Regions from separate parts of the Streptomyces sp. NPDC058985 genome, predicted to be linked through region 3. Evidence: riboswitches for the same ligand, from Rfam matches in the RefSeq annotation. Region 3 holds a riboswitch; each other region holds the start of a gene.
What was found. Region 3 has a riboswitch for cobalamin ahead of ACFW01_RS23090 (hypothetical protein). Riboswitches for the same ligand answer to the same signal wherever they lie in the genome.
Positions count from the first base shown of each region.

Region 1: linked by a shared signal. The riboswitch ahead of ACFW01_RS28895 (ABC transporter substrate-binding protein) and the one ahead of ACFW01_RS23090 (hypothetical protein) in region 3 are both predicted to bind cobalamin.
Region 2: linked by a shared signal. The riboswitch ahead of ACFW01_RS11525 (ribonucleoside-diphosphate reductase subunit alpha) and the one ahead of ACFW01_RS23090 (hypothetical protein) in region 3 are both predicted to bind cobalamin.
Region 4: linked by a shared signal. The riboswitch ahead of metE (5-methyltetrahydropteroyltriglutamate--homocysteine S-methyltransferase) and the one ahead of ACFW01_RS23090 (hypothetical protein) in region 3 are both predicted to bind cobalamin.

Region 1 covers NZ_JBHYJX010000040.1:35,073-42,213, forward strand. The annotation lists gene ACFW01_RS28880 (alpha/beta hydrolase) at 1-627, shown strand, start outside; gene ACFW01_RS28885 (ABC transporter ATP-binding protein) at 799-1,572, opposite strand; gene ACFW01_RS28890 (FecCD family ABC transporter permease) at 1,569-2,597, opposite strand; gene ACFW01_RS28895 (ABC transporter substrate-binding protein) at 2,678-3,781, opposite strand; cobalamin riboswitch at 3,844-4,030, opposite strand; gene ACFW01_RS28900 (fasciclin domain-containing protein) at 4,100-4,759, opposite strand; gene ACFW01_RS28905 (M56 family metallopeptidase) at 5,110-6,042, opposite strand; gene ACFW01_RS28910 (BlaI/MecI/CopY family transcriptional regulator) at 6,050-6,433, opposite strand; gene ACFW01_RS28915 (hypothetical protein) at 6,495-7,141, opposite strand, start outside.
Region 2 covers NZ_JBHYJX010000009.1:193,882-201,022, forward strand. The annotation lists gene mctP (monocarboxylate uptake permease MctP) at 1-1,425, shown strand, start outside; gene ACFW01_RS11520 (GNAT family N-acetyltransferase) at 1,526-2,032, shown strand; cobalamin riboswitch at 2,080-2,242, shown strand; gene ACFW01_RS11525 (ribonucleoside-diphosphate reductase subunit alpha) at 2,366-4,753, shown strand; gene ACFW01_RS11530 (ribonucleotide-diphosphate reductase subunit beta) at 4,753-5,766, shown strand; gene ACFW01_RS11535 (hypothetical protein) at 5,679-5,930, opposite strand; gene ACFW01_RS11540 (helix-turn-helix domain-containing protein) at 6,023-6,991, shown strand; gene ACFW01_RS11545 (cytochrome P450) at 6,995-7,141, opposite strand, start outside.
Region 3 covers NZ_JBHYJX010000027.1:94,420-101,560, reverse strand. The annotation lists gene ACFW01_RS23100 (ATP-grasp domain-containing protein) at 1-416, opposite strand, end outside; gene ACFW01_RS23095 (cysteine synthase family protein) at 413-1,435, opposite strand; gene ACFW01_RS23090 (hypothetical protein) at 1,432-2,355, opposite strand; cobalamin riboswitch at 2,490-2,655, opposite strand; gene ACFW01_RS23085 (non-reducing end alpha-L-arabinofuranosidase family hydrolase) at 2,867-4,333, opposite strand; gene ACFW01_RS23080 (endo-1,4-beta-xylanase) at 4,954-6,384, shown strand; partial or broken gene ACFW01_RS23075 (DUF2399 domain-containing protein) at 6,556-6,969, shown strand.
Region 4 covers NZ_JBHYJX010000049.1:53,888-61,028, forward strand. The annotation lists gene ACFW01_RS31825 (NCS1 family nucleobase:cation symporter-1) at 1-125, shown strand, start outside; gene ACFW01_RS31830 (aspartate/glutamate racemase family protein) at 587-1,312, shown strand; gene ACFW01_RS31835 (GntR family transcriptional regulator) at 1,440-2,114, shown strand; gene ACFW01_RS31840 (peptidoglycan-binding domain-containing protein) at 2,261-2,782, shown strand; gene ACFW01_RS31845 (GNAT family N-acetyltransferase) at 2,826-3,755, opposite strand; gene ACFW01_RS31850 (hypothetical protein) at 3,927-4,361, shown strand; cobalamin riboswitch at 4,435-4,656, shown strand; gene metE (5-methyltetrahydropteroyltriglutamate--homocysteine S-methyltransferase) at 4,828-7,141, shown strand, end outside.

The DNA.
Region 1 (7,141 bases), on a different contig from region 3:
CGGACGGGAGCGGCGGTGCTGGTCCTGCACGGTGGCCGCGCGGACAGCCGGCGGGCCACACGGCCGTGGCAGCTCGCGGCGTTGCGGATGCACCCGTTCCTGCGGTCGCTGGACGCGGCCACCGACCGCGACGACGTGCTGCTCGGCCAGGTGCGCTACCGCTCCCGCGGCTGGAACGGCGCGGCGGAGGATCCGCTGCGGGACACGCGGCGCGCGCTCGCCGAGCTGCACCGCCTCGTCGGTGACGTGCCGGTGGTCCTGCTGGGTCACTCCATGGGCGGCCGGGCCGCCCTGCGCGCCGCGGAGGCCGCCCAGGTACGGGGTGTGGTGGCCCTCGCCCCGTGGGTGCCGCCCGGCGAGCCGGTCGCCCAGCTGCGGGACCGGCGGGTGTTCGTCATGCACGGCAGCCGCGACCGGATCACCGACCCGGCCGAGTCCGCCGCCTACGTCTCCCGCGCCCGGACGGCCGGCGCCCGGGCCGACCTCCTCCTCGTGCCGGACGGCGACCACGCGATGCTCCGCCGTCGCACCCACTGGCACCGCAGGGCGACGACGGCGGTCACCGAACTGCTCACCCAGCTCGACCCGGACGACGCTCCGGGGCCGTCTCCGGCGGCGGGACGCTGAGCGTCAGCCCTTCCCGCGGGGTGTCCCTTCCCGCGGGGTGTCTGCGCCGCGAAGCGCCGGGCGGCCACGTGGCGGGGGCGGTGACGGCGGTGCCGACCACTTGGCGGTATGGGTTCGAACCGCAGGAGTCTTGAACCGCATAAGTCCGCACGCGTTCCGGCGGAGCGGCCGCTACCCCCTCAGCGTGCCCAGGAAGCGGACGTGCGGGCGGTCGTCGGGGCCGGTGCGGGTGACCTCGGCGTGGACGCCGTAGACCTCCGCGACCAGGGCGGCGGTCAGGACCTCCGCCGGTTCGCCGTGCGCCACGACGCGCCCCTCGGACAGCACGACGAGGTGGTCGCAGTACATCGCGGCGAGGTTGAGGTCGTGCAGGGCGACGACGCTGGTGACGGGCAGGGCGACGACGAGGGCCAGGACGTCCAGCTGGTGCTGGATGTCGAGGTGGTTGGTGGGTTCGTCCAGCAGGAGTTCGCGTGGCTGCTGGGCCAGGGCGCGGGCGATCTGGACGCGTTGGCGTTCGCCGCCGGAGAGGGTGTGCCAGAGCCGGTCGGCCTGACCGGTGAGGCCGGTGCGCGCGAGGGCGTCCGCGACCACCTCCTCGTCGGCCGCCGACGCCGGTGCCCAGGCGCGGCGGTGCGGGATCCGGCCGAGCCGGACGACGTCGCGGACCGACACGTCCACCAGCGTGTCCGCCTGCTGTTCGACGACGGCCACGCGCCGGGCGACGTCGCGGCGGCCCATCCGGTCCAGCGGGCGGCCGTCCAGGGTGACGACGCCGGAGGTGGGGGCGAGCACGCCGGCCAGCAGCCGCAACAGGGTGGACTTGCCCGACCCGTTGGGGCCGAGCAGGCCGGTCATGACGCCGGGCCGGGGGCTGAGTTCGACGCCGTCCAGGATCAGCCGCCCGCCGGCGGCGCGGGAGACACGCTCTGCGCTCAGCGTCACCGTGCCCTCCGGGTGCGGTACAGGACGAGGACGAAGGCGGGTACGCCGATCAGCGCGGTCACCACGCCCACCGGGACCTCCTTGGGGGCGAGGACGGTACGGGCCAGAGTGTCGACCCACACCAGGAACACGGCCCCGGCGAGGGCACAGACCGGCAGGAGGCGGGCGTGCCCGGGACCGGTGAGTGCCCGCACGGCGTGCGGCAGCACCAGCCCGACGAAGCCGATGGCACCGGCCGAGGCGACCAGGGCGGCGGTGAGCAGGGCGGTGGCGCACAGCAGTACCAGCCGGGTGCGGGCGACGTGGACGCCGAGGGTGGCCGCGGCGTCCTGGCCGAAGGCGAAGGCGTCCAGCGTCCTGCCGTGGCCGAGGCACACGGCGAGGACCAGCACCAGGACCGCCGTACCGGTCCACACGTCCCTCCAGCCGGCCCCGCCGAGCGAGCCGAGCAGCCAGAAGAGCACCCCCCGGGTGGTCTCGGCGTCGGCCGCGGTCATCACCACGAAGGAGGTGAGCGAGGAGAACAGCTGCATCGCCGCCACGCCCGCGAGGACCACGCGGTCAGGGGTGCCACCGAGGCTGTGGCTGAGCAGCATGACCAGCCCGAAGGAGCACACCGCGCCGAGGAACGCCCCGCCGGGGACGGACAGCGCCCCGCCGCCCACGCCGAGTACGACGACGAGGACGGCGCCGGTCGAGGCACCGGAGGAGACGCCGAGCACGAAGGGGTCGGCGAGCGGGTTGCGCAGCAGGGACTGGAGGACGGCGCCGCACACGGCGAGTCCGGCGCCGCACACCGCGGCGAGCAGCGTCCGGGGCAGCCGCAGGTCCCAGACGATGCCGTCACGGATGGGGGTGACGTCCGCGGCGGGGCCCGCGCCGAGGTGGGCGACGATCACGGACCACACGTCGGCCACGCCGATGTCCGCCGGCCCGATGGTGACGGCGACGGCCACGGAGGCGCACAGGGCGACGACTCCGGTCAGCGCCCACAGGGGGTGGGCACGGCGGCCGGCCGTGCGTATGCCCGAGACCGGCCGCTCCCCGGACGCGGCTCGGTCCTTGGAAGTAGCCCGGTCCTCGGACGTCGCCCGGCTCGCGGACGTCACTTGGTGAGGCCGTACTCGCGCAGCGCGGCCGCCACCTGTTCGACGCCCTCGACGGTGCGGATGGTGGGGTTCATGGCCTGCCCGCTGAGCAGGACGTACCGCTTCTCGCGGACGGCGGTCATGTTCCGGGTGACGGGGTCGGACTCCAGGAACTCGATCTTCTTCGCGGCGGTCTCGGCCGTCTGCGACTTGCGGGTGAGGTCGCCGAGGACGAGGACGTCGGGGTCGCGGTCGGCGACGGTCTCCCAGCCGACCTGCGGCCATTCGTCGTGGGTGTCGTCCATGGCGTTCTTCGCCCCGACGGCGCGGGTCATGACGCCGGGGGCGCCGCAGCAGCCGCCCATGTAGGGCGACGTGGAGTTGGCGAACCAGTACATGAGGGTGGCGTCGGAGGCGTCGACGCCGGACGTCGCCTTCTCCACCCGGGACTTCAGGTCGTCGATCAGCTTCTCGCCGCGTTCCTCGACGTCGAACAGCCGGGCCAGGTCGCGGACCTCGCGGTAGACGGTATCCATGGTGAAGGGCTCGCTGCGGACACCGTCGCCGTCGCCGCTGTTGTCCTTGCCGACGCAGTCGGACGGGGAGAGGTAGGCCGGCACGCCGAGTTCGCCGAACTGCTGGGGGGTGGCCACTCCCCCGGTGCCGAGGGTGGAGGCGAAGGAGGCGGCGACGAAGTCGGGCTCGGCGTCCAGGACCGTCTCGAAGGACGGCATGTCGTCGGCGAGCCGGGGCACGTCCGCGTTCGCCTTCTCCAGCCCCTTCATGACCGGGTCGGTCCACGTGGCGGTGCCCGCCATGCGGTCGGCCAGGCCGAGGGAGAGCAGGATCTCGGTGGTGCCCTGGTTGAGGGAGACCGCTCGCTGCGGAGGTGCGGCGACCTCGACCTCGCGGCCGCAGTCACGGACGGTACGCGGGTAGCCCGCCGCCTGGTCCGGCGCGGCCGAGTCGCCGGTGTCCGTCCCGGAACCGCAGCCGGCGGCCAGCAGGACGCCGGCCAGGAGCGGCACCAGGCCGCGGACGGCACGGCGGGAGGCGGGAAGGCGGGAGGCGGGAAGGCGTCGGCGGCCGACGGGGCGCGCTGCGCGCGAGGAGGCGGGCAAGGAAGATCCTCTGGCGTCGAGGGCTCGTACGCGAAGCCCGGTCGTGCGGTGCGTCCCGCGCCGTACGCGGCGCGGGTGCCAGCAGGTCTTCGGACTCGGGATCGACCGGGCGGGACGCCTTCCCGGGCGGCCTCAGCCGCCCAGTGGCCCGTGTCCCGCCCGTCACCCTCACCGCTGCGCGTCAGCTCCGGATTCGCACCGGATTCCCTGACCCACCAGGTGGGTTCGACTGGCTTCCGCAAGCTACCACAGGGTCCTCGCGCCGCCGGGGGCGGGCGGCTGCCTCACCCGCCCCCGGTGCCGACGCGCCCGACCGCGTCAGCTCTTGGGCATCAGGACACTGTCGATGATGTAGACGTTGGCGTTGGCGGTCTTCACGTTGCCGCACACCACGTTGGCGGAGTCGTTGACCTTGTAGGCCTCGTCCGAGCCGGAGGTGGTGAGCTTGGACTTCTGCAGGGTGTCGAAGGAGCCGTTCTCCAGGTCCTTGGGGGCGAGCTTCTGGCCCACGACGTGGTAGGTCAGGATGTCGGTGAGCATCGCCTTGTCGTTGAGGACCTTGTCCAGGTCGGCCTTCGGAATCTTGGCGAAGGCGTCGTTGGTGGGCGCGAACACCGTGATGTTCTCGGCGTTGTTGAGGGTGTCGACCAGACCTGCCTTCTTCACCGCCGTCACCAGGGTGGACAGGGCCGGGTTGTTCGAGGCGGCGGTGGCGACCGGGTCCTTCGCCATGCCGTCGAACGAACCGGCGCCCTCCTTCGGCACGGTGGAGCAGGCCGGGCCGAACGGCTCGTCGGCGCCGGACATGCCGCCCGAAGTGTCCTCGGACTTGTCGTCGGTGGCCGCGGGGGCCGAGGACTCGGCCTGCGCGGAGTCCGAGGAGCCGCTGTCGCCGTCGTCGGAACAGGCGGCCAGCGACAGGGGCAGGACGGCGGCCGCGACGACGGCGACGGCGGAACGACGGATACGGGCGTTCATGGATATCTCCCTGCAAATCGGCAGCACTGAGGCAGCGCTGATGTAGTGATGTGGAGCTGTAGTGATGTGGAGCGTGGTGCGCGTCGAGGTGGAGCGGTGGTCCGCTCGGTGAGCTGTCCGCCCGGTGGGCGGTTCCTATCCGCGTGGGGGCCGAGCCGCCCTGCGTATCGCAGGCAGGGAGCGCAGGCGGGCGGTCCGCTGTCGGTGTGGTCTCGGTTCTTCCCTCACACGGGGAATCCGGAGCCGGGCGGGTTCCGGATTGGCCGATCACCCGATCGTGTGGGGAAGTTTCTCGGGCACCTCTGTGACCAGGGACTTTTCCCGGAGAATGCCGTCAACATGACGGAGGCTCAGAGCGGGGTGGCGGCCCGCAGGATGAGGAACATGGTGACGGCGGAGTTCGCCGACGACATCGCCGACACGGCCGTTCCGGCGGCCGCGGCCCACGCGGCCAGTCCCACCGAGGTGAACAGCGAGGGCCAGGTGCGTACGGCGGGCGCGGGACCCAGCAGGGCCGCCACCCGGCGCGGCACGGGGCCGGGCGCCGCGAGGCCGGCCAGGGTCGCGACCGGGGTCCCCCGGGAGACGAGGGCCGCCTTGCCGATCGCGGTCGCCACGGCGCGGCGGTCGCCGACCACCTTCGCGGCCTCCTCGTCGGCCCAGCGTTCGGCCGTGTAGGAGACGGCGGTGCGCAGGGGGCGCAGGAACGGGTTGGCCAGCGCGGCGAGCCGGACGGCCAGCAGGAAGCGGTGGTGGCGGGCGGCGAGGTGGGCCCGCTCGTGGGCGAACAGCGCGCGCCGCTCGGCCGGTTCGAGGCAGTCGAGCAGCGCGGTGGTGACCACGACCCGGTCCCGGCCTCCGCCGGGCAGCGCGTACGCGTAGGGCACGTCGTCCGGCAGGACGGCCACGCCGGTGCCCCGCAGTCCGGCGAGGGCGCGGTGGGCCCGGCGGCGCACCCGGGCGTGCCGCCACAGCGCCCGGACCGAGACCATGAGCACGGCGCACAACGCGGGGATCGCCGCCTTGCCGACGACCTCGTCGTAGGGCACCGCCGCCCGCACCTCGGGGTCCGACCAGCCGTCGGGCAGCGGGTTGCCGGGCAGTTGCGCGGTGCCGACCACCATCACCAGCGCGAGGCACACGGTGCTGCACAGCGCCATGACAGCGGCGACGGCGGTGAGCAGCCTGGTCGCGGTGCGCGGGTGCAGACGCTGCTCGGCCAGCCGGGCGACGGGCCACGCCGTCAGCGGCAGGACCAGCGGCAGGAAGACGAAGACCCCCATGGCGGTGTCAGCCGTCCTCCGCGCCGTGCGCGTGCCCGAGCAGGTCGCGCAGCAGCCGCTCGTCGTCCGGGTCGAGGCCGGTGACGAAGCTGGCCAGTACCGCCTCCCGGTCGCTCTCGGCGTCCAGGACCTTGCGCATCCTGCGCGCGGCCAGACCGGCCTGGTCCGCGGGTGTCCAGGCGAAGGACCGGCCCGCCCGCTCGCGGCTGACGGCGCCCTTCTCCAGGAGCCGGGTCAGGATCGTGATCACCGTGGTGTACGCGAGGTCGCCGCCCAGGCGCTCCTGCACCCAGCCGGCCGTCGCGGGCCCCTCCGCCTCGCGCAGCGCCGTCAGCACCAGGGCCTCCAGCTCGCCCTGACCCCGCCGCCGCGACCGCCGGTGATCCGTCACGGGCCGCCTCCTTCCGCCGCTGTGCGCTCCGTGCGGAGGCCATCGTATAGAAGACCACTTTCTACAGTTCTGTAGTTTTAGGGTCCGTGGCGCAGCAGCCGCCCGCCCCACCGGGGGCCTGCGCGGTGTCGAGGCGGCAGAAGCAGGACGCCTCGACCGGTACGTCCGCGAGGGCGGCGGCGAGCTTCAGCTGCTGCGCCACGATCCGCGCCTCCCCCGCCCGGTCCAGCCGCACCAGGCACTCGTGGAGGCCGTGCAGCGCCCAGACGTTGCCGGGGTGCTGGAGGGCGCGGGGCAGGGTGTCGTCGAGCCCCAGGTCGGCCCGGTAGACCGCCTCGGCCTCGGCGACCCGGCCCTGCTCCAGGAGCAGGGCGCCGTAGGCGTGCCGGGTGGGCTGCATCCAGCCCCACGGCTCGTCGTAGGGGAGGTTGTCGTCCAGGCCGATCGAGCGTTCCAGGGCGGCGAAGGCGGCGGCGTGGTCGCCCCTGCGGTACTCCAGTTCGCCGTCGAGCATGGCGGAGGCGATGGCGAGGATGTCGGCGCAGGTGTTGTTGAACAGCATGCGGGAGTCCGGCACCCGGGCGACCGCGTCGCGGAACAGGACGCGTTCGGCCTCCGCCTCGGCGACCCGGCCGGTGGCCGAGAGGGCGACGCCGCGGGCGTAGTGCAGCATCGCGGTGGTCACGCAGTACAGGCCCGGATCGGCGG
Region 2 (7,141 bases), on a different contig from region 3:
TACACCGCGTACACCTTCGTGGCCGTCCCGGCGGCGATCTACGCGGCGGGCGCGGCAGGCTTCTTCGCGGTGCCGTACACGATCCTGGTCTACCCGCTGATCTTCACCTTCCTGCCGCGCCTGTGGTCGGTCTCCCACAAGCACGGATACGTGACGACCTCGGACTTCGTGCGCGGCCGGTTCGGCTCGAAGGGCCTGTCGCTGGCGGTCGCCGTCACCGGCATCCTCGCGACGATGCCGTACATCGCGCTCCAGCTGGTCGGCATCCAGGCCGTGCTCGACGTGATGGGCGTCGGCGGCGGCGAGGACACCAACTGGTTCATCAAGGACCTGCCGCTGCTGATCGCCTTCGGTGTGCTGGCCGCGTACACCTACTCGTCGGGGCTGCGCGCGCCCGCGCTGATCGCGTTCGTCAAGGACACGCTGATCTACATCGTGATCGCGGTGGCGATCATCTACATCCCGATCAAGCTGGGCGGCTTCGACGACATCTTCGCCGCGGCCGGCGACAAGTTCACCGAATCGGGCAAGGGCGGCCTGGTGCCGGACCACGGCGGCCAGTGGACGTACGCCACCCTGGCCCTCGGCTCGGCGCTGGCGCTGTTCATGTACCCGCACTCGATCACCGCGACGCTGTCCTCGCGCAGCCGTGAGGTGATCCGGCGCAACACCACGATCCTGCCCCTGTACTCGCTGATGCTGGGTCTGCTCGCGCTGCTGGGCTTCATGGCGATCGCGGCGGGCGTCAAGGTGGAGAACGGGCAGCTGGCGATCCCGCAGCTGTTCGAGAACATGTTCCCGGACTGGTTCGCGGGCGTGGCCTTCGCGGCCATCGGCATCGGCGCGCTGGTGCCGGCGGCGATCATGTCGATCGCGGCGGCGAATCTCTTCACCCGCAACATCTACAAGGACTTCATCAAGCCGGACGCCACGCCGGCCCAGGAGACCAAGGTCTCCAAGCTGGTGTCGCTGCTGGTGAAGGTGGGTGCGCTGGTCTTCGTCCTGGGCATGGACAAGACGGTCGCGATCAACTTCCAGCTGCTCGGCGGCATCTGGATCCTGCAGACCTTCCCGGCGCTGGTCGGCGGCCTGTTCACCCGCTGGTTCCACCGCTGGGCGCTGCTCGGCGGCTGGGCGGTCGGCATGGTCTACGGCACGGTCGCCGCCTACGGCGTGGCCTCGCCGACGCAGAAGCACTTCGGCGGCTCCTCCGAGGAGATCCCCGGCATCGGCGAGATCGGCTACATCGGTCTCACCGCCTTCGTGCTGAACATCCTGGTCACCGTGGTCCTGACCTTCGTCCTGCGGGCGGTCAAGGCGCCCGACGGCGTCGACGAGACCAAGCCGAGCGACTACACGGCGGACGCGGGCGACCCGGGCGTCGAGGTCGAACTGCCGCCGGCCACGGCGGGCACCTCGCACTAGGTCCTTCCTGGAGGTCCTTCCCCACAGGTCCTTCTTCCGCAGCGGGCCGTCGGAGAAATCCGGCGGCCCGTTGTCGTACCCGTCGGGCACACTCGGGGTCATGGACTTCGTGATACGGCGGGCGGCGGCCGAGGAGTACGACACCCTCGGCGAGATCACCGCACAGGCCTACCTGCGCGACGGCCTCCTCGACTTCGGGGAGGACGACGCGTACCTGCACGAGCTGCGCGCCGTGGGCAAGCGGGCGGCGGCCGCCGAGGTGCTGGTCGCCGCGGCGGACGGCGGGGTGCTCGGCGGCGTGACCTTCGTGCCCTCCGGCGGGCCCATGGCGGACATCGCCCGGCCCGGTGAGGCCGAGATACGCATGCTCGCCGTCGCCCGCGAGGCACGCGGACGCGGGGCCGGCGAGGCGCTCGTGCGGGCCTGCGTCGACCGCGCAAGGTCCGTGGAGGGCTGCGCGCGCGTCGTGCTGTCCACCCAGGCCACCATGCGCACCGCCCACCGCCTCTACGCGCGCCTGGGCTTCACCCGCACCCCGGACCGCGACTGGAACCCCTTGCCGGAGCTGGACGACATCACTCTCCTCACCTACGAACTGACGCTCTGACACCACCCCGACACGCTGGCGGACACAACATCTGGGGGTGCTGGCGGAGCCCGGCACAAGATGTATGCTCGTGCTCGCTGTCGCCGCAGGGGAATCCGGTGTGAATCCGGAACTGTCCCGCAACGGTGTACATGCGTGCATCCGTACGTTCTCGGACGTACGTGCACGCGTGTCTCAGTCCGAGGACCTGCCGACAGTGCGCCCGGCCTCCCGGCCCGGGTGCCATGACGTCCGGGCCTCGTGGAGTGGGCCGGTGGACGCGACGCCGCGTGCGCTCGTGTGCTGCCCCCTGCCCTCCGCCAGGCCCCGTGCCGAGCGAGGGAGTGCCCCCACGTGACCATCGCGCCAGCCGATCCGGCCGCAGCGACCCCGGTGACGACTTCAGCGATGCCGGTGACCGAGGAGTCCGACGGACCCGGTGCCGCCCTGCTGCGGACCCTGACCGCGCTGACCGCCGACCTCCCCGACGCCGACCCCGGCCGGGTCGCCGCCGCCGCGCTGCGCGGCCGCTCCGCCCACGCGGACGAGGCCGAGCTGCGGGAGCTGGCCACGGAGGCGGCGGCCGGTCTCATCTCCGAGGACCCGGTCTACTCCCGCCTGGCCGCCCGGCTGCTGACCATCGGCATCCGCGCGGAGGCCGCTTCCCAGGGCGTCACGTCCTTCACCGAGTCGGTCGCCACCGGCCACCGCGAGGGCCTGATCGCCGACCGCACCGCCGAGTTCGTACGGCAGCACGCGGACCGGCTGGACGCGACGATCGACCGGGCCGCCGACGACCGCTTCGGCTACTTCGGGCTGCGCACCCTGCACAGCCGCTACCTGCTGCGGCACCCGATCACCCGCAAGGTCGTCGAGACGCCCCAGCACTTCATGCTGCGGGTCGCCGCCGGCCTCGCCGAGGACGACACCGCCCGCTCCGTGGACGAGGTCAGCGCGCTCTACGGCCTGATGAGCCGCCTCGACTACCTGCCCTCCTCCCCCACCCTGTTCAACTCGGGCACCCGGCACGCCCAGATGTCGTCCTGTTACCTTCTCGACTCCCCCAAGGACGAGCTGGACTCCCTCTACGACCGCCTGCACCAGGTCGCCCGCCTCTCCAAGCACGCCGGCGGCATCGGCATCGCCTACTCCCGCGTCCGCTCCCGGGGTTCGCTGATCCGCGGCACCAACGGGCACTCCAACGGCATCGTCCCGTTCCTCAAGACGCTGGACGCCTCGGTGGCGGCCGTGAACCAGGGCGGCCGGCGCAAGGGCGCGGCGGCGGTCTACCTGGAGACCTGGCACGCGGACATCGAGGAGTTCCTGGAGCTGCGGGACAACACCGGCGAGGACGCCCGCCGCACGCACAACCTGAACCTGGCGCACTGGATCCCGGACGAGTTCATGCGCCGCGTGGACGCCGACGGCCAGTGGTCGCTGTTCTCGCCCGCCGACGTGCCCGAGCTGACCGACCTGTACGGCGCCGAGTTCGACGCGGCCTACCGCGCGGCCGAGGCCGCCGGGCTCGCCCGCAGGACCCTGCCCGCCCGTGAGCTGTACGGCCGCATGATGCGCACCCTCGCGCAGACCGGCAACGGCTGGATGACCTTCAAGGACACCGCCAACCGCACCGCCAACCAGACGGCCGAGCCGGGCAACGTCATCCACTCCTCCAACCTCTGCACGGAGATCCTGGAGGTCACGGACGACGGCGAGACCGCGGTCTGCAACCTGGGCTCGGTCAACCTCGGCGCCTTCGTCGACGTGGCGAAGGGCGACATCGACTGGGAGCGGCTGGACGCCACCGTCCGCACCGCGGTCACCTTCCTGGACCGGGTCGTCGACATCAACTTCTACCCGACCGAGCAGGCGGGTCGCTCCAACGCCCGCTGGCGCCCGGTGGGCCTCGGCGCGATGGGCCTGCAGGACGTCTTCTTCCAGCTCCGTCTGCCCTTCGACTCGCCCGAGGCGAAGGCCCTGTCCAGCCGCATCGCCGAGCGGATCATGCTCGCCGCGTACGAGACGTCCACCGACCTCGCCGAGCGCAACGGCCCGCTGCCGGCCTGGGAGAAGACCCGTACCGCCCGCGGCGTGCTCCACCCCGACCACTACGGCGTCGAGACCACCTGGCCGGAGCGCTGGGCGGCGCTGCGCGAGCGCATGGCCACCACCGGGCTGCGCAACTCCCTGCTGCTCGCCATCGCGCCGACCGCCACCATCGCCTCCATCGCGGGCGTCTACGAGTGCATCGAGCCGCAGGTGTCCAACCTGTTCAAGCGCGAGACGCTGTCCGGCGAGTTCCTCCAGGTCAACTCGTACCTGGTGAACGACCTCAAGCGGCTCGGCGTGTGGGACGCCCGCACCCGCGAGGCGCTGCGCGAGGCCAACGGCTCGGTCCAGGAGTTCAGCTGGATCCCCGCGGACGTCCGCGCGCTGTACCGCACCGCCTGGGAGATCCCGCAGCGCGGCCTGATCGACATGGCCGCCGCCCGCACCCCGTACCTCGACCAGGCCCAGTCGCTGAACCTGTTCCTGGAGACGCCGACCATCGGGAAGCTCTCCTCGATGTACGCGTACGCCTGGAAGCAGGGCCTGAAGACCACCTACTACCTGCGTTCGCGCCCGGCGACGAGGATCGCCCGCGCCGCCGGCCGGGCCACCGTCCCCGCCCAGGCCGCCCCGGACCCCGAGGCGGTCGCCTGCTCCCTGGAAAACCCCGAGTCCTGCGAGGCCTGCCAGTAATGACCGAGAACACCAAGAACCTGCTCGACCCGGGCTTCGAACTGACCCTGCGCCCCATGCGCTACCCCGACTTCTACGAGCGCTACCGGGACGCCATCAAGAACACCTGGCACGTCGAGGAGGTCGACCTCCACTCGGACGTCGCCGACCTCGCGAAGCTCAGCCCCGAGGAGCAGCACCTGATCGGCCGGCTGGTGGCCTTCTTCGCCACCGGTGACTCGATCGTGGCGAACAACCTGGTGCTGACCCTCTACAAGCACATCAACTCCCCCGAGGCGCGCCTGTACCTGTCGCGGCAGCTGTTCGAGGAGGCCGTCCACGTCCAGTTCTATCTGACGCTGCTGGACACCTACCTGCCCGACCCGGAGGACCGCAACGCCGCCTTCGCGGCCGTGGAGAACATCCCCTCCATCCGCGAGAAGGCCGAGTTCTGCTTCAGGTGGATGGACTCGGTCGAGTCGATCGACCGCCTGGAGAACCAGGCCGACCGCCGCCGTTTCCTGCTGAACCTCATCTGCTTCGCCGCCTGCATCGAGGGACTGTTCTTCTACGGCGCCTTCGCGTACGTCTACTGGTTCCGCAGCCGGGGTCTGCTGCACGGTCTGGCCACCGGCACCAACTGGGTGTTCCGGGACGAGACGATGCACATGTCCTTCGCCTTCGACGTGGTCGACACCGTGCGCAAGGAGGAGCCGGAGCTGTTCGACGAGCGGCTCGAGCAGCAGGTCACCGACATGCTGCGGGAGGCCGTCGAGGCCGAGCTGCAGTTCGCGCGCGACCTGTGCGGTGACGGCCTCCCGGGCATGAACACCGACTCGATGCGGGAGTACCTGGAGTGCGTCGCCGACCAGCGTCTGACGCGCCTCGGCTTCGCCCCCGTGTACGGCTCGGAGAACCCCTTCTCCTTCATGGAGCTGCAGGGCGTTCAGGAGCTGACCAACTTCTTCGAGCGGCGTCCCTCGGCGTACCAGGTGGCGGTGGAGGGCACCGTCGACCTGGACGAGGACTTCTGAGTCCGAGCGGTCTCCCTTTCTCCCCGGTTCTCCTGGGCCTCCCTGAGCTGACGGTCGATGCGCCGGTCGCGCACGATGCCGATCACCGAGGGGAGGACCATGAGGACCAGGAGTCCGAAGGTCACGAGCATTCCGATCAGGGCTTCGATCTCGTTTCCGTTCATGACACCACTGTCGCGCCGGATACTCCTTACCGGGAGTGGCAGGACTGCCGTAGGGCCTCGATTTCCTGCCACTTTGGGTGCACACTGGGAACATGCTCGAAAACGTGGCCGCCGTCCTGCTCGACGGTGTGCATCCCTTCGAACTCGGCGTGGTCTGCGAGGTCTTCGGCATCGACCGGAGCGACGAGGGGCTGCCGGGGTACGACTTCGCGGTGGTCTCCGCGGAGGGCCCCTCGCTCGGCACCCACGTCGGCGGACTGACCGTGTCCACGCCGTACGGCCTCGACCGGCTGGCCGAGGCCGACCTGATCGCCGTGCCGGCGGGCAGCGACTTCGTCCGCCGGCAGTATCCGCCCGAGCTGCTCGACGCCCTGCGGCAGGCGGTGGACCGGGGCGCGCGCGTGCTGAGCGTCTGCTCCGGGGTCTTCGTACTGGGCGCCGCCGGGCTGCTGGACGGGCGGCGGTGCGCGGTGCACTGGCGCCACGCGGCCGAGCTGAGCCGCCAGTACCCGCGGGCCGTGGTGGCGCCCGACGTGCTCTACGTCGACGAGGAACCGGTGATCACCTCCGCCGGGACCGCCGCCGGGATCGACGCCTGCCTGCACATCGTGCGCAAGGAACAGGGTCCCGAGGTCGCCAACCGGATCGCCCGGCGCATGGTGGTGCCGCCGCACCGGGACGGCGGGCAGGCGCAGTACATCGAACGCCCGCTGCCGCGCTCCTCCTGCGACACCGTCGGCGAGGTGCTGGCCTGGATGGAGCAGCACCTCGACGAGGAGGTCACCGTCGAACAGCTCGCGGCCCGGGCGCACATGTCCCCGCGCACCTTCGCCCGCCGTTTCCAGCAGGAGACGGGCACGACTCCCTACCGCTGGATCCTGCGCCAGCGCGTACTGCTGGCCCAGCGGCTCCTCGAGGCGACGGACGAGACGATGGACACGATCGCCTGGCGCACCGGTTTCGGTACGGCGGCGGCCCTCAGGCACCAGTTCGTCAGGGCCCTGGGCACCACGCCGCACGCCTACCGGCGCGCCTTCCGGGGCCCGGAGGCCGCCGCCTGAGCGTCACCGAGCCACCGGCCGGACCCGCAGGTCGTGCGGTCGCAGGGTGATGCCGACCCGGACGGCGTCGTTCGAGCCCGCCACCTGCTCGAAGCGGTACTTCGTGGCGAGCGCGGCCGTGATCAGCGTCAGCTGTGCCATGGAGAAGTG
Region 3 (7,141 bases):
AGCCCGCGAGCCTCGCGGTCCGGGTATGCGCCTTCGACGGCCCTCGCCCGGGTGAGACCCGCATCGTGCAGCCTGTTGCGTACGGCGGCCTTGTCCCGGGTCAGCCGCAGGACGGCTGGGTCGAGACCGGGCAGGCCGAGGCGTTCGGCGAGGGCGGCGCCGCTGAGAGTCCAGGTGTCGGTCGAACTGATCAGACCGCCCAGCCGCGGGATGCGGCGGAGCAGCGCGGTGACCCGGTCCACGTCGAAGGTGTCGGTCACGACGACTTCGAGGGCGCCGGCGGGCAGCCGGTCCAGTTCGTAGGCGTAGTAGGCGGGATCCCGGGTGAGGAGCACCAGGCGCTCACCGAGCCGGTCGGCGGCGCGGACCAGACGGCCGAGGCCGAAGGTCAGTGACTCCAGGCAGGCCACGGTCATGCGGCACGCTCCTTCCGGTCGGCCGGGCAGCCGGTGCGCCGCCACGTCATCCTCGACCAGGGCATGGCCATCTCCTCCGGAGTGCGGACCTCGACGGGTTTCAGCGCAGCTGGTTCCAGAGCCTCGGAGTGCCTGGCGAACACGCGCTCCACGTAGCGGTGTCCGGTGTCGGCCCCGATCACCAGGTGCAGTCGGTCGGGATGGCGGCGGCCCTCGTACGTCGCCGTGAGGTAGCCGGCACCGGTGGACAGCCCGGCGAACACCGCGTGCTCGCGCAGCAGGGCGACGGCACCGGACATGGCGTGGGTGAAGTCCAGCCAGTGCACGGTGTCGTAGAGATGGTGCCGGACGTTGTCGAAGGCGATGGACGAGCCGATGCCCGCGATGATCGCCTCGGGATCGTGATGGTCCTGGCTGCCGAAGGTGACGCTGCCGAAGGGCTGGACGCCGACCAGGCGCACCGAGGGGTCCGTGCCGCGCAGGCGCTCGACGATGCCGCCGGTCGAGGCGCCGGAGCCCACACCGCCGACGACGGTCAGCGGTGTGTCCGGGAACTCCGCCGCGATCCGGTCGGCGACCTCCTGGTAGCCGAGGTAGTGGACGTCGTCGTGGTACTGGCGCATCCAGTGGTGTCCCGGACGCTCGGCGAGGATCTCGCGCACCCGTCGCACCCTCAGTTCCTGGTCGAGCTTGAGGTTCCGCGACGGTCTGACCTGTTCCACGGTACTGCCGAGGATCTCCAGTTGGGCGAGGGTGGTGGCGTCGACCGTGGTGGAGGCGACGATGTGGCACCGCATGCCGTACCGGTGGCAGGCCAGGGCGAGGGCGTAGGCGTAGATGCCGCTGGAGCTGTCGATCAGGGTCTGTCCCGGACGGACGGTGCCCCGCTCCAGCAGATGGCGGACGGCGGCCAGAGCCGAGTAGATCTTCATCGACTCGAACCGCAGCAGGACCAGCCCGTCGGTGAGCCGGACGAGGTCCGGTGCTTTCAGGGCGTCGGCGATGTGGGGGTGGATCACCCGTAGCCTCCTTGGGCGAAGGTGCACTGGTGGCCGAGCGAGCGGAAGAACGCGGAGAGGTCGGACTTGACCCGGGCGCCCGGGCGCGAGGCGAAGAGATACCCGGCCAGGCAGCCGGTGTGGGCGACGAAGACGCCGTCGGCGCCGAACCGCTCACGATGGGCCTGCAGGCTGCCGAAGGTGGCCTTGGGCAGAACCTCCTGGGACAACGCGGCGCTGACCGACGCGGCACGGGCGACGGCGGCCGGGTCACCCGAGTCGAAGCCCTTCACCAGATCGGTCAGACACCGCTGGTACTCCTCGCCGCGGCGCCGGTAGTGGTCCAGCAGCAGGGGAGTGACGGCGGCGGTGTCCACCGTGCCGGGTTCCGTGACGTAGGCGGTGTGGAAGCCGAGATCCGGTCCCAGCCGCCGCACGACCCGGTGCCGGCCACTGAGGTACAGGGCGAACTCGTCGAGGAAGACGCTGTCGGAGCGCTCGATCCGCGCGAGGACGCCGCGGACCACCTCCGTGTCGTACGGCAGGGAGAAGACGCGGAACAGGCAGCGCAGCGTCGCCACGATGTCCGCCGTCGAACTGGCCATCCCCACGCCCACCGGCAGTTCGGAGTGGGTGTGCCAGTCACCGGGGGGCAGCGTGAGGCCGTAGTGGTCCAGGAAGAGCCGGACCGCCTCCACCGACTTCTTCCCGAGCGGCGGTGCGTGCGGCGGAGGGCCGGCCGCCGTCCTCGGAGTGAAATAGACCCACGCGTGGCGGTCCACGGGAAAGGACACCACCGCGATCTCGGGATCGGCGCCCACGCGCAACGGGCCCTGGTACAGCTCACCCAGAGTGCCCTGGCAGACACCGGACACCGTGCCGCCGTCCACGTCCGGCTCCCGGGGGCTGTACGGCCGACGCGAACCGGCTGGGTCCCGCACACCATCCTCCTCCGTACCGGGCCTTGAACGCCGACGGGGCAGGAGGCGCGGCCACCCGTACGACGTACGACCGCCCGTACCGCCGACCCAGTCCACGAGGTCACGTGCACAGCCCGCGCGGGACGCGGGCGCAGTGGCAGGTCTTCGGACTCGCGGGCACGTCCGCCGGAAGGGCGGACACCTACCGGCCGTCTCTTCCCCGGCCCTGACGGGGGCCCAGTGACATCGACGGCTTCCGTTCCCACTCACCGCTGCGGGACAGCCCCGGATTCGCACCGGGTTCCCTCTTGCGTCGCACCACCGGGCGCCCGGTCGGGCGGGAGGCGCGAACCGACTGCGGACATCAGCGTAGGGGGCCTCCCACGCCTGCGACAGTGCGGCTTCGACGGTTGTCCTGAATGTGGAGGGCGGCACGAACAGTGTCCCCTGTTCGGTTGTGGTGGCGGCTGTGGCCGGATAACGACTCTGGTGACCGCGCTGCCCGCAGTTCGTGCAGGATCCGCGTCTGCCGTCAGCGCTGCAGGGTCAGCAGTCCCGGACGGTAGGGCAGGAGGCCGTAGTCGCCGCCGGAGTTGGGGCTGCGTCCCTGGTAGAGCAGCTGCAGATTGCAGGGATCGACGGTCATGGTCTGATCGGGGCTGGTGCGGATCAGTTCGCCGTGGCTGATGTCGTTGGTCCAGGTGGCGCCACTGTTGGCCTTGCCGGCGAAGGGGTTGCTCTCGGTCGCGGCCTGGGGGGTCCAGGAGCCGTTCAGACTGGTGGCCGTGAACGAGCGGAAGTACCGGCCCTGTGAGCCGATCGCCTCAACGATCATGAGATAGCGGTTCTGGCCCTGCAGTTTGTAGACCTGCGGGGCTTCGAACAGGTTGTTCGTCGTATCGCTCATGATCACCGTCGAGGTCGAGCCGAAGCTGCCCGGGAAGTTCCCGATCGGCATGGCGGCCCGGTAGATCTTGCCGTTGTCACCGGCGAAGAACAGGTACATGTTCGTGCCGTCACCGATGAGTGTCTGGTCGATGGGGCCCGTCCCGGAGCCGGAGATGCTTCCGGAGAAGAGCACCTGCTCGGACGACCAACCGTTGGGGTTGGTGGGATCACTGGACGTCCGGTAGGAGAAGGCGGTCCCGCCCCACTGGTAGGCGAGCACCCAGATGTTCTTCGGCGCGAAGTAGAAGAGCGTGGGTGCGACGGTGGAGTTGTTCATCGTGTTCTGGCCGGCCGAGGCCATCTCCGGCCAGTTGGTGAACAGGCCGAAGTTCATCGAACCCCACCTCGTCCCCGTGTCATGCGTGGTGGCGTAGACGAGTTGTCTGCCGTTGTACGGGGCGACGGTGAAGTCCTTGAGCGAGACCCACCCCTGTTTGGGCTGCGCCAGCGCGCCCGTCGACGTCCAGCGGTAGTTCGACGGGAGGTCGCACGAGCCAGGGGTGCCTGCGCCGACCTCGACGAGCCGCCACTGCTGGTTGGTACCGCCCCAGTCGTCGTACTGGACGATGTTCGCGTTGTCGGCGGTGGAGGCGCCCTGTACTTCGAGGGCCTTGTTGCTGTGGCGCGAGACGAGCCTCACGTAGCCGTCCGGGCCGTCGGCCAGCCGCCACTGCTGGTTGGCGCCGTTCAGGTCGGTCCACTGGACGATCGAGCCGCCGTTCGCGGTGGACCAGTTGTGGACGTCCAGGACCTTGCCCGAGTGGCGGGACTTGACGCGGTAGTAGCCGTCTCCGGAATCGACGAACTGCCACTGCTGCTGGCTCTGGTCGTTCCTGGTCCACTGGGTGATGCGGGCGCCGTCGCCGGTCGCCATGTTGTAGACGTCCAGGGCCTTGCCGCTGCTGCGGTTGACCAGCACATACGAGGCGTTGGGGTCTACGGTCGCCGCCTCGGCGGGCTGGGCGCCGAGGAAGGCGGCCACCAGCAGCAGGGGCGCGAGAACCCCGAGTACGCGTCTTGGGCGGACCGGGAACGGGTGGCGAAGCCACATCAGGGGGCCTCCTTTGGGGGCGGGGTGGGGCGCCGCCGATGAACCCTGGAGCGGCAGCCGCGCCGGGCGCAGAGGATTCGAAACTTTCGCTTCGCTCTCGGATCTGTGACGCCACAAGCTAGGAAGGCGCGGTCCCCCGGTCAAGGTCTGTCGCCGATCTGTCCGCAAACAGCTCCTCCCCGAGTGTGATGAGCGCGCGCGTCACCTGCGGATCACCAGGTAGTTCGCGAAAGCGGCTCGCTGGTGCTGGGGTCCGCCGACCTGAACGGGTTTCCGAAATTTTCGATTTGACGGCGGAAATATTTCCGACGCAAGAGGATTGACGAGTCACCGTCAACCCCTCAATCATCTGTCTGGTAACTCGACCGAAGACCGAGATATCGAACAGCGCGGGATCGGGGCGGGCTGCGCCGTATGCAGAGCCGCGCACACCTGCCCCAACAAATCCGCGCGCCGAGACACCTGCGCCACTCCGCATGTCGTCCCCATGAGGCTCGCACCGGCACCCGGCGTACGTCACTCGGCGGACGACCGGGCCCGTCCGTGCCGATGGAGACCCTCCCGGGTCCCATGCCCCCGATGCCCGGTGACCCCGTTCTTCCTGCCTTGGAGGCACAGCCATGGGCTCATATGCCCTTCCCGGACCCGTTGTCCGGCGGAAAACCCGCGTTCTGCTGCTGGCGTTGGTCGCCGGCGTCCTGGGAGTGGTCGCCGCACTGGTCGCGCCGCCGCCCGCGCAGGCCGCCGAGAGCACGCTCGGTGCCGCGGCGGCGCAGAGCGGCCGCTACTTCGGCGTCGCCATCGCCGCGAACAGACTGAGCGACTCGACGTACGCGACGATCGCGGCCCGCGAGTTCAACTCGGTGACGGCTGAGAACGAGATGAAGATCGACGCCACCGAACCGCAGCGGGGCCAGTTCAACTTCACCGCCGCCGACCGCGTCTACAACTGGGCGGTACAGAACGGCAAGGAGGTGCGCGGCCACACCCTGGCCTGGCACTCCCAGCAGCCCGGCTGGATGCAGAGCCTCAGCGGCAGTGCGCTGCGCCAGGCGATGATCGACCACATCAACGGCGTGATGAGCCACTACAAGGGCAAGATCACGCAGTGGGACGTCGTGAACGAGGCCTTCGCCGACGGAAGTTCGGGAGCGCGACGCGACTCCAACCTGCAGCGCACCGGCAACGACTGGATCGAGGTAGCCTTCCGCGCCGCGCGCGCCGCCGACCCGTCCGCCAAGCTCTGCTACAACGACTACAACGTCGAGAACTGGACCTGGGCCAAGACCCAGGCCATGTACGCCATGGTGCGGGACTTCAAGCAGCGCGGGGTGCCGATCGACTGCGTCGGCTTCCAGTCGCACTTCAACAGCGGCAGCCCCTACAACAGCAACTTCCGGACCACCCTGCAGAACTTCGCCGCCCTCGGCGTCGACGTGGCCGTCACCGAACTCGACATCCAGGGTGCCTCTGCCTCGACCTACGCCAACGTGGTCAACGACTGCCTGGCCGTCTCGCGCTGCCTCGGTGTCACCGTCTGGGGTGTGCGCGACAGCGACTCCTGGCGTGCGGAGCAGACGCCGCTGCTGTTCAACAACGACGGCAGCAAGAAGCCCGCCTACACCGCCGTCCTCAACGCACTCAACGGCGGCTCCACCACACCGCCCGCGGACGGCGGAACGATCAAGGGCGTCGCTTCGGGCCGTTGCCTGGACGTGCCCGACAACAGCACCACCGACGGCACCCAGCTCCAGCTGTGGGACTGCCACAACGGCGCCAACCAGCAGTGGACGTACACCGATGCCGGTGAGCTCAGGGTCCACGGCGACAAGTGCCTGGACGCCGCGGGCACCGGCAACGGCGCCAAGGTGCAGATCTACAGCTGCTGGGGCGGCGACAACCAGAAGTGGCGCCTCGACTCCGGCGGATCCATCGTCGGCGTCCAGTCCGGTCTCTGCCTCGACGCCGTCGGGGGCGCCACCGCCAACGGCACCCTGATCCAGCTCTACTCCTGCTCGAACGGCGACAACCAACGCTGGACCCGGGCCTGACCGGCGCGGCGCCAAGACACCGCTGACGGCCGCGAGGGCCGCCGCCGCCACGACGGCGGCCCTCGCGAAGGGCACGGCACGGCACTGCATGGCTTGGAGCGGGTGACGTGCTCGGTCGCGGAGTACTCGGCTTTCCTCGCGATTGTGGTGCGGGAGTCGGGAAGGCCGGCCATGTGCCGGTGTGAGTCCTTCAACAGAGCAGAGGAACCGGGAGTTCCTTCGCGTTTCGTACGTCAGCAAGCGGTCAGCATGAGTGCTTGTTCGGTCTTGACGCCAGACGAGGGGCGCCGTGCGGTCGGGTGTGGGCCGCGGCCTCGACCACGCGTGGGTTCTCGCAGACGTGGACCGGGGTGCCGGACCGGCATGGCCAGGGTCAGGGTGCGTAGTTCGCGCACCACGGTGACTTCGACTGGCCCGGCATCGCCCTGGCCAAACCGGGTCATACAGCGGTACGCGGCCCAGCCGTGGCGCATGCGCGCGGCCGACTACGAGTACCTGGCGACCCGCACACAGCTGAACGGCACCCCGTCGATCGCCCTCACCGGGCCGTCGGCCGAGGCGGTGTGGGACACGGAGCTGGCCCCCGCCATGGACGTCCTGGGCATCGCCCTGCACGAGGAGGCGGCGCTCGATCTGCTGCTGGAGGTGCCCAGCCGGTCGTGTCGATCGAGAAAGGCTGTTACAGCCAGTACACGACGTGTCGCCAGATCCTCGTTGACGGCGTCAACAAATGCATACATTGATAGAGGCATGAGCC
Region 4 (7,141 bases), on a different contig from region 3:
CCGCGGCCGGGTTCTCCTGGTTCGTCGGAGCGATCGTCGCCGCCGCGCTGTACGCGGTCATCGCGGACCGCGCCTCACCGATCCGCGACGTGGACGGCGAGGCCATCGCCGTGGCGGCGGAGTAGCTCCGCAGGTGTGGCGGGTCCGGTCGCCGGCGTGGCGGACCGGGCCTGCTCCCCCGCCACGGACCGGGCCTGCCTCCCCCGCCGCGGACCGGGCCCCCGACCGTCGCGGACCACGTCCACCGCGGGCACGGGGCACTGCGGGGCGGGGCGGGGCGAGTTCCCCAGCGGGCGGGGCAACTCGCCGCAGGACGGGCCTGCTCCGCCGCGCGACGGATCAGGCCCTCCGACCGCGCGGACGCCGCCCCGGGCACAGGGCACGTTCGCCGCAGGCACCCGACATTCCGCCGAGACGACGACGCACCCGGCCCTCCCCACCGGCCCCGCCCCGGACAACAGCTCCGCCTAAGGGACGGATCAGGCCCCCTCACCACCGCACACCACCCCCGCACGGACACTCCGTCGCCGCCGCGCACGTCCTCCCGCCAGCCGGGAACCGTCCATCCGAGCAGAAGGCCCCACCCATGCGCATCCTCGTGGTCAACGTCAACACCACGCAGTCCATCACCGACGCGATCGGCAAGCAGGCCGCCGCCGCGGCGTCCGAGGGCACCGAGATCGTGCCGCTGACCCCGGCCTTCGGCGCGGAGTCCGTCGAGGGCAACTACGAGAGCTACCTCGCCGCCGTCGCCGTCATGGAGACCGTCCGGGCCCACCCGGAGCCGTTCGACGCGGTGATCCAGGCGGGCTACGGGGAGCACGGCCGCGAGGGGCTCCAGGAACTGCTCGACGTACCCGTCGTCGACATCACCGAGGCCGCGGCGAGCACCGCCCAGTTCCTGGGCCGCCGCTACTCCGTCGTCACCACCCTGGACCGTACGGTCCCGCTGATCGAGGAGCGGCTGGAGGTGGCGGGACTGAGCGCGAGGTGCGCCTCGGTGCGCGCCAGCGGGCTGCAGGTGCTCGAGCTGGAGCGGGACGAACAGGCCGCCGTGGACGCCATCACCGAACAGGCCGCCCGCGCGGTCGAGGACGACCGGGCCGAGGTGATCTGCCTGGGCTGCGGAGGCATGGCCGGGCTCGCCGAACGCGTGGTGGAACGGACCGGGGTCCCCGTGGTCGACGGCGTCACGGCCGCCGTGACGGTCGCCGAGTCCCTGGTCCGCCTCGGCCTGTCCACGTCCAAGGTGCGCACCTACGCGCCTCCGCGCGCCAAGCGGATCGTCAACTGGCCCCCGCGGGTGGGCTGACCCGTCGCCGACTCCTCCCGCGCCCCGGCCGGCGGCCGGCTCCGGGGTATTCTGACGGGCCGCCCGGCCGCCGCTCCGCACGGCGCGTTCGTGCGGCTCGGAACGGGAAGAGGGACGAAGGACGGCGATGGCTGCGTCAGAGGGCTTCACGCCCGAGTCCGAGCGGGTCACGCGACAGCTGCGCGACGAGATCGTGGACGGCGTGCGGCGACCGGGGAGCCGCCTGGTGGAGCGGGAGCTGGCCGAGGCGCTGGGCGTGAGCCGGCTGCCCGTCAGGGAGGCCCTGAGGACGCTGGTGTCGGAAGGGCTGGTGACACCGCGGCCGCGGTCCTGGGCGGTGGTGCGGGAGTTCACCACGAGCGACATCGCCGACCTCGACGAGGTCCGCTCGGGTCTGGAGACCCTGGCCTTCCGGCTCGCCGCCGGTCGGCACACCCGCGAGGGTCTCGAACGGCTCCGTGCGACGGTGGACGCCGAACTCGACGCGGCCCGCGCCGACGACGCGGTGGGAGCCCGCCGGGCCGCCGCCGACTTCCACCAGACGGTGATCTCGCTGGCCGCCAACGAGTTGCTCAACGAACTCGAACGGGTCCTGCGCAGCCGCCTGCGCTGGCTCATGGGCCAGCACGACGACCTGATGGCCGTCGCCCTGGAACACGAGGCTCTCTATCAGGCCATCGCGGAACGCGACGTGGAGCGCGTCCAGGAACTGGTCCTGCACCACCTGTCGACGAGCCGCAGCGCGGCCCTCGGCCACCACGCGCGGGAGCGAGCGCGGCGCGACGAGAGGCCGCAGAGCTAGCCAGTACTGCAACGGTGTGCATCCTGAAGGCACCGCCATCAGGCATCGAAGCCTTACCGAGCCCGGCGGCGTCACCTCGAACCGGTGCACGACTGACCAGGTTCCGTGCACACACGGCAAAGCCTTGAGGCCGCGAGGATCCTAGAGTGGCTCAGCAGGTCAGGGACGAGTTCCTCACCGCCAAGACTCCGGGAGACGCTTTCATGATCACACGTCCGACTTCACGAGCCCCACGCGTGGTGGCGATCGGTGCCCTCACAGCTGGCTTACTCAGCGGGGCCATGGCGGTCGCACCCTCCGCGACGGCAGCATACGCCGGGCAGTGCAACAGCAACCAGGTCACATCATCAGGGGTCACCCCCGGGTACTCCATCACCCGGCCGGCATATCAAACCGGCACCGGCAGAACCGCCAACTGCTGGATGGACTACGGCAGCACAGGATCCGGCGTCAGCTGGCTCCAGTTCACCCTCAATTCCTGCTACGGATTCAACCTCGCGACCGACGGCGACTTCGGGCCGGCCACGCGTGATGCCCTCGCGACCGCCCAGGGACGGGAGAACATTTCTGCCGACGGCCAGTACGGCACTCAGAGCTCCCGGTACCTGAAGTTCCCGCGGTACCGAAACATCAACGGCGATCGCAGCGGCTGCGAATCGATCAACTGACCCGCCATCATGCAGAGGACGCCACCGGGTGCCGCACCGGGTGTCAGCCGATGACGGCCTCCCAGGTGTCGACCGCGAAGTGGACGGTCATGCCGTTGCGTCCGTAGAGCCGCGGTGCGCCCGTGGCGTTGGCCGTGTCGACCCCGAGGCCCACCGTGTCCCGGCCCCGCGCGGCGAAGTGCGCGAAGGCGTGCCGCAGGAGGAATCCGCCCAGGCCCCTCCCCCGTGCCTCGCCCAGCACGCCGAGGGCGCGGATCCAGCCCATGGCCTCGCGGTCGTCCCGGGCCAGCAGGAAACCGGCGTCCCCCAGGTCGTCGGTGGCGGCGATCCACACCAGGGACCAGTCGAGCCCCTCGGCGTCGATGTCGCTGAGCCAGAGCCGGTAGGGGCGCGGCTGGAAGTCGAAGTGGCCGGCGAACGCCTCCTGGTACAGCTCGTGCACCCGGACACGGTCCGCCTCCGTCGCGCAGGCACGCACGCTCACCCCGGCCGGGGCCCGCGGCGGCAGGTCGGCCGCCGGGTCCACCGCCCGGCGCAGGACGTGGTGGGACCGGACGACCCGCCAGCCCCGCTCCGCGAGGAGCGCGGTGTCGGTCGTGGGCCGGGCGTTGAGGTGCAGGTGGACGACGGCCCGAGCGGCCCCGTTGGTCCGTGCCTTGGCGAGGGCGCGGTCCTCCATGGCGGCCAGTAGCCGCAGGCCGGTGTCCTGGTGGCCGGGGAGCACGTAGTGGTCGATGTCCACGCGCTCGCCGCCGGACTCGTCCCACAGCAGCCCGTACGCCACCAGCAGGCCGCCGTCGAAAGCGAGCCACGAGTCCCGGGTCAGATCCGTCTCGGGATGCTTCAGGTCGGCCTCGACGGTGTGCTGGTCGGTCTCGGGGCGGCCGATCTCGATCCGGTCGATCTCGTTGAGGAGACGGGTGATGGCGGGCGCGTCGGCAAGGGTGGCCGGCCGCAGGTCGGCGGTGGACATGCGAGCAGGATCGGGGGCGTCGGCCGGTGTCCGCAACGGAGTTTCCGCCCCTCCACGCGGCTGAGGACCTACCCGGACGCGGATCGGCGCGACGGGTGGACGTAGGTCCGCGGACCGGGGGCATACGGGTGTCCTGAGGCCTTCTCCGTCGCCGACCCACGGGAGTCTCCTGTGACACCGAGCCTGCGCACCGCACGCGGGTGCCGTGCCGCCGCCGTTCTCCTGCTCGTCGCCGCCTGGTACGGGGGCAGCCACCACCCCTGGCTCGCCCTGCCCGGTCTCTACGCCGCGGGGGTCATGGCCTGGTGCGCGGCCCGGGAGGGAGCCGAGCACCGGCGCAGGACCGTCCTGGCGCGCCGGGCCGAACTCCTGGCCCGGCCGCCTCATGTGCAGCCGGTCGGCCTCGCCCCCTGCTGCGCCTTCTGGCGGCACTCCGACGGCGCCGTGCACGGCCCGGAGTGCACCCGCCCAGCCGCCGCCCGCGTCCCCGTGAGTGCCGACTGCTGCGAGGTGTGGTGGACCTCGCTGGGCTCGGCGCACGACACGGCCTGCCCGCGGCACGCCGACGCGCCGGAGCGGGACCGGAACGACTGGGCCCAGCAGTAGTCCGCCGGCGGCGTGTCCCGTCGCACCGTCCGCATGCCGGACGCATCCGGCCTGTTCCGGGGCCGGCCCCGGTAGGGTGAACGGTGCAGCTGGTTCGCCCCGTCCGCCAGGCGGGGTGTCGTAAGAGGGAACCCGGTGGGAATCCGGGACTGCCCCGCAGCGGTGAGCAGGAACGACCGCCGTCATACGCACTGGGTCCGACGTACCGGGCCCGGGAAGCGACGGCCAGTAGGTGTCCTCCGGACGGAGGGCGTGCCCGCGAGTCCGAAGACCTGCCAACTGCCCGCGTGCGGACCATTCCGTGCGCGGACATCCCGGTGACCTCGAGGGCGGGTCGGCGTGCACCAGACGGAGGGACCGTGCCTTTGCCGCGCGGGGTAGTCACCGTCCGGTGGTCAGCCGCGACCTTCGCGCTCTCGTCCCGTCTCCCGGGATCTCAGGGATTCATCTCGCGAAGGAGATCTCCGTGACAGCGAAGTCCGCAGCCGCGGCAGCACGGGCCACCGTGTACGGCTACCCCCGCCAGGGTCAGAACCGTGAACTGAAGAAGGCCATCGAGGGCTACTGGAAGGGCCGCGTCACCGCCGACGCCCTCCACGCCACCGCCGCCGAACTCCGGCGGAACAACCGGGAGCAGCTCGCCGACGCCGGCATCCACGAGGTGCCCACCGGCGACTTCTCGTACTACGACCACGTCCTCGACACCACGGTCATGGTCGGCGCGATCCCCGAACGGCACCGCGCCGCCGTCGCCGCCGACGCGACGGACGGCTACTTCGCGATGGCCCGCGGCACCCAGGACGTGGCGCCGCTGGAGATGACGAAGTGGTTCGACACGAACTACCACTACCTCGTCCCCGAACTCGGCCCCGACACCGTCTTCACGGCCGACTCCACCAAGCAGGTCGCCGAGCTGAAGGAGGCCCTCGCGGAGGGCTTCACCGCCCGTCCGGTCCTGGTCGGTCCTGTCACGTACCTGCTGCTCGCCAAACCCGCTCCCGGCGTGCCCGCGGACTTCGAGCCGCTCACGCTCCTGGACCGGCTGCTTCCCGTGTACGCCGAGGTCCTCGCCGACCTGCGTGCGGCCGGCGCCGCATGGGTCCAGCTCGACGAACCCGCCCTCGTACAGGACCGCACCCCGGCCGAGCTGAACGCCGCAGAGCGCGCCTACCGTGATCTCGGCGCCCTGCCCGACCGTCCGAAGCTGCTGGTCGCCTCGTACTTCGACCGGCTCGGCGACGCCCTGCCGATGCTGGCCAAGGCACCGGTGGACGGGCTGGCGCTGGACTTCACCGAGGCCGCCGCCGCCAACCTCGACGCGCTCGCCGCCGTCGGTGGACTGCCCGGCAAGCGCCTGGTCGCCGGTGTGGTCGACGGCCGCAACATCTGGATCAACGATCTGCAGAAGTCCCTGACCACACTCGGCACCCTGCTCGGGCTCGCCGACCGTGTCGACGTCTCCGCCTCCTGCTCCCTGCTGCACGTCCCGCTGGACGCGGCCCTCGAGCGGGACATCGACCCGCAGATCCTGCGCTGGCTCGCGTTCGCCCGGCAGAAGACCTCCGAGATCGCCACGCTCGCCAAGGGCCTCGCCCAGGGCACCGACACCATCACCGGCGAACTCGCGGCCAACCGCGCCGACCTCGCCTCCCGGGCCACCTCACCCATCACCCGCGACCCCGCCGTCCGCTCCCGTGCCGAGGCCGTGACGGACGCCGACACCCGCCGTTCCCAGCCGTACGCCGAACGGGCCGCGGCCCAGCGCGCCCACCTCGGGCTGCCCCTGCTGCCGACCACCACCATCGGCTCGTTCCCGCAGACCACCGAAGTGCGCACCGCGCGCGCCGACCTGCGCGCCGGGCGCCTCGACGAGGCCGGTTACGAGGAGCGCATCAAGTCGGAGATCCAGGAGGTCATCTCCTTCCAGGAGAAGACCGGAATCGACGTCCTGGTGCACGGCGAGCCCGAGCGCAACGACATGGTCCAGTACTTCGCCGAGCAGCTGACCGGCTACCTCGCCACCCAGCACGGCTGGGTCCAGTCGTACGGCACCCGTTACGTCCGGCCGCCGGTCCTGGCCGGTGACATCTCCCGCCCCCAGCCGATGACGGTGCGCTGGACGAACTACGCCCAGTCCCTGAGCGACCGCCCGGTCAAGGGCATGCTCACCGGGCCGGTCACCATGCTCGCCTGGTCCTTCGTCCGCGACGACCAGCCCCTCGGCGACACCGCCCGCCAGGTCGCCCTCGCCCTGCGCGACGAGGTGAACGACCTGCAGGCCGCCGGCACCTCGGTCATCCAGGTGGACGAGCCCGCGCTGCGGGAGACCCTGCCCCTGCGGGCCGCCGACCACGCCGCCTACCTGGCGTGGGCGACCGAGGCGTTCCGGCTCAGCACGAGCGGGGTGCGTCCGGACACCCAGATCCACACCCACATGTGCTACGCGGAGTTCGGCGACATCGTCCAGGCCATCGACGACCTCGACGCCGACGTCATCAGTCTGGAGGCGGCCCGCAGCCACATGCAGGTCGCCCGGGAACTGGCCGCCCACGGCTACCCCCGCGAGGCCGGACCGGGCGTCTACGACATCCACTCCCCGCGTGTCCCGAGCGCCGACGAGGCCGCCGACCTCCTGCGTACGGGCCTGAAGGCCATCCCGGCCGAGCGGCTCTGGGTCAACCCCGACTGCGGACTGAAGACCCGCGGCTGGCCCGAGACCCGTGCGTCGCTGGAGAACCTGGTCGCCGCCGCCCGCACGGTCCGCGGTGAGCTGCCCGCCT